One region of the Ochrobactrum sp. A-1 genome, then DNA from elsewhere that is predicted to be linked to it. Evidence: predicted binding sites of a transcription regulator. Region 1 holds the regulator's gene; each other region holds the start of a gene.
What was found. The regulator PhoB, encoded in region 1, activates phosphate uptake and scavenging genes when phosphate is short. The targets are predictions, from matches to a motif close to TGTCATNNANCTGTCAT.
Positions count from the first base shown of each region.

Region 2: a site for PhoB is predicted at 1,045-1,061, ahead of MKS82_RS24740 (PhoX family protein). Genes of this name have one in related genera too.
Region 3: a site for PhoB is predicted at 1,005-1,021, ahead of MKS82_RS04520 (DUF1045 domain-containing protein). Genes of this name have one in related genera too.

Region 1 covers NZ_JAKVQC010000004.1:857,284-859,556, forward strand. The annotation lists gene pstB (phosphate ABC transporter ATP-binding protein PstB) at 1-5, shown strand, start outside; gene phoU (phosphate signaling complex protein PhoU) at 71-793, shown strand; gene phoB (phosphate regulon transcriptional regulator PhoB) at 911-1,597, shown strand; gene MKS82_RS13715 (cell wall hydrolase) at 2,257-2,273, shown strand, end outside.
Region 2 covers NZ_JAKVQC010000007.1:1,364,132-1,366,404, forward strand. The annotation lists gene MKS82_RS24740 (PhoX family protein) at 1-999, opposite strand, end outside; gene MKS82_RS24745 (MFS transporter) at 1,198-2,273, shown strand, end outside.
Region 3 covers NZ_JAKVQC010000003.1:574,809-577,081, reverse strand. The annotation lists gene MKS82_RS04530 (aldose epimerase family protein) at 1-15, shown strand, start outside; gene MKS82_RS04525 (sugar kinase) at 16-933, opposite strand; gene MKS82_RS04520 (DUF1045 domain-containing protein) at 1,163-1,894, shown strand; gene MKS82_RS04515 (alpha-D-ribose 1-methylphosphonate 5-triphosphate diphosphatase) at 1,898-2,273, shown strand, end outside.

The sequences.
Region 1 (2,273 bases):
GCTAATCCGGAACTGCGCTCAAACAGATAGACAGTGCGGCTTCCCCGCAATTTATATTACGAGGTCTACTATGCCGTCTCAGCATACCGTTCGCTCCTACGATGAGGAATTGAAGTTTCTCACCCATAAGATCGCCGAAATGGGCGGACATGCGGAACGTATGGTCGAGCAGTCGGTCGCCGCTATCGTCAATGCGGACAATGCGCTTGCACAACGCGTTATCTCCGACGATCTCATACTTGATGCCAGTGAGCGCGAGATTGACGACAAGGCCGTGATGATTATCGCCAAGCGTCAGCCTATGGCCGTAGACCTGCGCGAGATCATCGGATCGATCCGCATCTCCGCCGATCTGGAGCGCGTCGGCGATCTGGGCAAGAATATTGCCAAGCGTGTTGCCGCCGTTTCGGAATCGCGTCAGCCGGTAAAGCTCTATCGCGGGCTTGAAACACTGGCCGAGCTGGCGCTAACCCAGCTCAAGGATGTTCTCGACGCCTACGCGTCGCGCTCGGTGCAGCAGATCAATGTCGTTCGCGACCGCGATGACGAGATCGATGCCATGTACACGTCGCTGTTTCGTGAATTGCTGACTTACATGATGGAAGATCCGCGCAACATTTCTGCCTGCACGCATCTTCTGTTCTGCGCGAAGAACATCGAGCGCATTGGCGATCATGCAACCAATATTGCGGAGACTGTCTATTACATTGTGACCGGCCTGCAAATGCCGGCCGAACGACCGAAAGAAGACCTGAGCCACGGTATTGTCGTGGATGAGGCACGTAAACCCTGAACTACAGCCAGCCGGACCTTGGTCCGACGGGTGGGAATGAGTGAATAGCGCGGCGGCACGCGGTCGATTGGGGGAATTTTATCCACCGCCCGCCGAATTTGGATAGGGAAATACTGGATGTCACAGGCACCCAAAATCGCTGTGGTAGAAGACGAAGAGGCGCTGAGCGTGCTGCTTCGCTACAATCTTGAGGCAGAGGGCTATCAGGTCGATACGATGCTGCGCGGCGACGAGGCCGAAATCGCCTTGCGCGAGAACGTGCCGGATCTGCTTATCCTGGACTGGATGCTACCGGGCGTATCGGGCATTGAGCTTTGCCGTCGTTTGCGCCAATGGCAGGAAACGGAGCGTCTGCCAATTATCATGCTGACGGCGCGTGGCGAAGAAAGCGAACGCGTGCGCGGCTTAAGCGTCGGTGCGGACGATTATGTCGTGAAGCCATTTTCGACGCCAGAGCTTCTGGCTCGCGTCAAAGCGATGCTGCGCCGGTCTAACCCGAGCATTCTTTCGCACGTGCTGAAAGTGGGCGATCTTGTTCTCGACCGTCAGCAGCATCGTGTCTACCGCAAGGAGAAGGAAGTCCGTCTCGGACCGACGGAATTCCGCCTGCTCGAGTATTTCATGATGTCGCCCGGGCGCGTGTTCTCGCGCAGCCAGCTTCTGGATGGCGTCTGGGGGCCGGACATCTACGTCGATGATCGCACGGTGGATGTTCATGTCGGGCGGCTGCGCAAGGCGATCAATGTCGGTCGCGCGCTTGATCCTATCCGCACCGTTCGGGGTGCCGGTTATTCTTTCGGATGACCGACGCCGTTATCTGCGGCTTCGAGCACTGAACTTGTCTGACCCGTTACGGTTTCTGTGGCGGGTCGCCTTTTGTTTAAGGGCGAGCTTTGCAAGGTGCGAGATCGTACTCGTCCGATTCGCATTGCAATAACCCAAAACGAGTGTGAAAAGCCTCATCTCACGCGATGTTACAAGTGTGTTTCCAAAGTTGACGGATGGCAACGGAACCGGCCTGAAAACAGAAATTCTGCAGAACATTTGAACCGCCACGAATGTGTATGCAAAAAATGTACAAGCAAAAGCGAATTAAGGCAGGGATATGGCGTGTATTGTGAGAGTTTGAATCTCGTTAAATCAATATCTTACCTGAATTCCCAGTTCTCGTTAAGAAATTATTAATATATTTAAAGGGCTTGTAGGCACATTCGCGATCTCGATTCGGAATTGTTTTAGGACTTTTCAGCGGTCTCCAGCATTGTTGGGATTTGACCTGTCGCCTTTTTTTGGCCTAAAAATTCCAAAACCTTGAATTCGATTGAGCGACAGTAGGGCGAGTAATTTTGATCTTCGTCCTCTTTGACTTGCACCGCAGTCAGACGTTCGCGCGCATCGTTCCAGATGTGTTCGCCTGAATGGATGACTGGATCAGTTAAGGGTCCTAACATGAGACTGAGCCATTGACGCGCGCCGCGAA
Region 2 (2,273 bases), on a different contig from region 1:
GGAGTTCGGATCGGACACATCGACCTCGACAATCCAGCCGAAGCGGTTCGGTTCATTCGGTTCCTTGGAAACGTCGAAACGGTCGTAGAAACGTCCCCATTCATAAGCGCCTTCCGGAATGCCCATGCGTTTGTAATTGGCTGTCTCCGCATGACCTTCCGGCAATTCGCCGATGAAATAGCCATGGATGTTTTCCTCGGCCATGATGTAGGTGCCCCACGGCGTGACGCCGCCTGCGCAATTGTTGACAGTGCCGAAAACCTTGGTGCCGGATGGATCGGCATTGGTCTTGACGCGATCATGACCGGCCACGGGACCGCTCAGCGCCATCTCGGTATTGGAGGTGATGCGGCGGTTGTTTGCACCGTCGAGCACCGGCTGCCACTTGCCGCCCTGCTTGCGGATTTCGACAATCGTGCCGCCATGGGCAGCCATTTCGATATCCACCTGTTCCTTCGAGAGCGGAGCCTGCTCCACCTTGCCGTCGACGATCTTGACGAGGCCAGGGAACATCAGGTGCGGATTGGTATATTCGTGATTGACCACAAGGAAGCCATGTTCGGGCGAACCCTCAATGGCGATATAGCCGACATAATCGTTGTTGTAGCCGAACTGGCGCGCCTGCGCCTCGGCTGACTGTTTGGTCGGATCGAATTCCGGCGCATCGGCGAAAAGCCTGTCGCCCCAGCGCAAAAGCACATCAGCATCATAGCCTTCCGCGACATGATGATGGGCATCCACACCGGCCTCGACCTCCTTGAAGGAAAAGGCCGAACCGGATGCGGCGCGCGCATCACCGGCACTCATGAGGGCGAGCGGGCTGACCGTTGCCGCAATAGCCGAGACAGCGAGGGATCCGCGCAGAAAGCCACGGCGGGAAAAGCGGCGGCTGATTATTTCGCCCATGGTTGGGTTATCGGACGGATTGCGCGGGTCGGCATCTGCTTCTTCCAACTGGCTGGTCTTAAACAGACTTTGCTGGGAAAGATTCTCTGACATTGCTGGCTCCTATCGAACAGTGGAGTTGCAAATTAGAAGCACTTGATGACAGCCGGACGACATTGTCACTACACTTGCATTAGGTCTAGCCACTGCGGAAACCTGCCGGGAATTTTTTACCCGGTCCATAGAATAATTTTGCTGGCAAATGCGCTTTCCGATAAAACCACCCCGGTTTCTTCCATTGAGGGGTTGGCGATGACCGACATGACGGCCGCACGGCGCAATATTATTATCTTGACGATTGCACAGGCATTGGGTGCTTCCAGCCCGCCCATCGTGATTTCGCTTGGTGGTCTGGTGGGCCAGAAACTGTCTTCCGATCCGGCGCTCGTTACGCTTCCCGTCAGCCTGTTCAATCTCGGCCTTGCGCTCGGCACGCTGCCTGCCGCTTTCTTCATGCGCCAATTCGGACGCCGCAATGCCTATATGCTGGGCGCGCTTGTCGGCGCCTCGGCAGGTGTGATCGCAGCCGCAGGTATTTTTGCCTCCTCCTTCGTCATCTTCTGTCTGGGCACGCTGACAGCCGGTTTCTACGCCGCCTATGTTCAGAGCTATCGTTTTGCGGCCACCGATGCGGCAACCGGCGACATGAAGGCGCGCGCCATCTCATGGGTCATGGTGGGTGGGCTCGTTGCGGCAATCGTCGGGCCTCAGCTCGTCATCTGGACACGCGATACCATTCCGGGTGCGATGTTTGCAGGCAGTTTCCTCAGCCAGGCGGTTCTGGGGCTCCTCGCCCTCCCCGTCCTTTTCATGCTGCGCGCACCGAAAATCCGGAAAGATCCGAACGCTATCCATGATACAGGCCGCCCGCTTGGCGAAATTCTCCGTTCGCCGCGCTTCATTCTTTCGGTGGCTGCCGGTGTCTGTTCCTATGCGCTGATGACTTTCGTGATGACGGCTGCGCCCATCGCCATGGTCGGCCATGGCCATTCCGTTGATCATGCAGCCCTTGGCATCCAGTGGCATGTGCTCGCCATGTTCGCGCCAAGCTTCTTCACCGGAAAGCTCATCACCCGTTTCGGCAAGGAAAAGATAACCGCGCTCGGTCTGGTTTTGATCGCATTCTCCGCCATCATTGCATTGGGCGGCTTTGATGTCGGCCATTTCTGGGGTGCGCTGATCTTCCTCGGCATCGGCTGGAATTTCGGCTTTATCGGCGCGACCGCCATGGTGACCGACTGCCACACACCGGCGGAACGCGGCAAGGCACAGGGCGCCAATGATTTCATCATGTTCGGCACCGTGGCCTGCGCTTCGTTCTTTGCAGG
Region 3 (2,273 bases), on a different contig from region 1:
ACGCGGGAAAAATAATCAATCCGCAAAAGCGGCGCGTGCGGTTTCCATCGGAGCGAGCGCGCCGCGTATCTCGACGACACGTGCCGCAACCAGATGGGCTTTCTGTGCCGCGTCCACTGGGACGAGTCCTTTCAATCTTGCGGCAAGATAGGCACCGTTGAAGCTGTCGCCAGCGCCCGTGGTGTCAACGGCTTTGGCCACGACGGACGGAACCAGCGTTTTTTCTTTGCCAGAGACGACCAGAGCCGGTTCCGTACCGTCCTTGACGACGATTTCTTTCACGCCAAGAGCGGCGAGGCGATCTGCACAGGCTTCTGCATCCTTGTCGCCAAAGAGCGCCTGTTCATCGGGGAACGTGGGCAGTGCAATATCGGCAATGCGCATGGCTTCGCTGATGATCTCCTGCGCAACCTTCCGGTCAGGCCAGAGCTGGTGACGGAAATTCGGGTCGAATGCGATTCGCGAACCGGCTGCACGGCATTCCCGTAAGACATCGAAGAACGTCTCGCGATGCTCGGGCAGGATGATGGCGATTGAAATGCCCGAAAAATAGATAATGTCGCGGCCAGTCAGACTTTTTTCCAAAGCCTTGCGATCACTGGCGAGGCGCCGGGCAGCAGCATCGCTGCGCCAATAGGTGAACGAGCGCTCGGCACCGTTAAGCGTGATTGCGTAAAGACCGGGATGAAGCCCGTCGATAACGGGGCTATGGGCGATTCCGATACCGTTCGATGTTAGAAATACACGCTGCTTCTGGGAGAAGCTGTCTTCACCGAAAGCGGTTACATATTCGACAGGGTAGGATTTCTCTGTCAGCGCCCGCATGTACCAGGCAGTGTTCAGCGTATCGCCTGCAAAACCCATGCGCCATTGATCGCCTTCATTGCCCGAAAGCTCGATCATGCATTCGCCGATAGACGCAAATCCGCCCATGTCAGTCTCCTCACTTCCAATGGCGCTAACGCCTATACTAATTTGCCGCTATGTAAAATTGCTTTGTCGGTAGTCATCCAGCCTTTATCGACTTGCCACATTCATTGTGTAAGCATCCCCCGACTGCATCGCCCTCAAAATCGGGATAGCTTTTCAAAAGCACGATGCATTACCTGATATTTTGGAGTTCCGCTGACGTCGTGTAGCGAACCTCAGCCAAGGATTTGACATGCGTTATGCGATTTATTTCACGCCGCCATCCAACGATGCGCTTTTGAAAGTTGCCGCAAACTGGCTCGGACGAAGCGCGTTCAGTGGCGAGCCGGTCAAGATGCCTGCGATTCGCTCGCTTGCGACCGATGAAATCGCCAAGCTGACCGAAGAGCCGCGCCGTTATGGCTTTCATGCGACGATGAAGGCTCCATTCCGTCTGGATGATGGACACACCGAAAATGATCTGTTGGCCGCATTGATGCATTTCGCATCATCGGCTTCACCTGTTACCATTCCGCGTCTGAAGCTGCACGCAATTGGCCCGTTCTTCGCTCTCGTGCCGGAAGAGTCAGTTGCCGAGCTTAACCAGCTCGCCAATGATGTTGTGGTTGCCTTCGACCGGTTTCGCGCACCGCTCACCGAGGCGGAAATTGCAAAGCGGCGACCGGAACGTCTCAGCGAGACACAGCGGCACAACATCGAGCGCTGGGGTTATCCTTATGTTTTCGATGAGTTCCGCTTTCATATGACGCTGACCGGCCCGGTTGAGGAGAAAGACCGCGCTCGCGTGGAACGGACGCTGGACGAATTCTTCACGCCACTGCTGGACGACGCCGTAGAGGTTGCGAATCTCGCACTGTTCGTGGAACCTGAGAAAGGGGCTCCTTTCGAGATTCATTCGCTGCATCCTCTGACAGGTGGCAAGATTGCATCTGCTCGGGCCTCACGAGCGGTTGGGAGGCCGTAAGCAATGGGAAATGAAACGGTTCTGCGTAATGCCCGCATCGTACTCTCCGACGATGTCGTTCTCGGTTCCCTGAAGCTTGTTGACGGCAAGATCGTCGATATTTCCGCCGGCGCATCCGGTGTCGGCGAGGATATGGAAGGCGACTTCCTGACGCCGGGACTGGTTGAGCTGCATACGGATCATCTCGAAGGGCACTATGCTCCGCGCCCGAAAGTGCGCTGGAACCCGATTGCCGCCGTACAGGCGCATGATGCCCAGATTGCCGCCTCAGGGATTACCACGGTTTTCGACGCATTGCGCATTGGCTTTGATGACGACGCCGAGACGGGCATTGACGATATGCGCAAGCTATCGTCGGCAATTGCAGAAGGCCGCGATG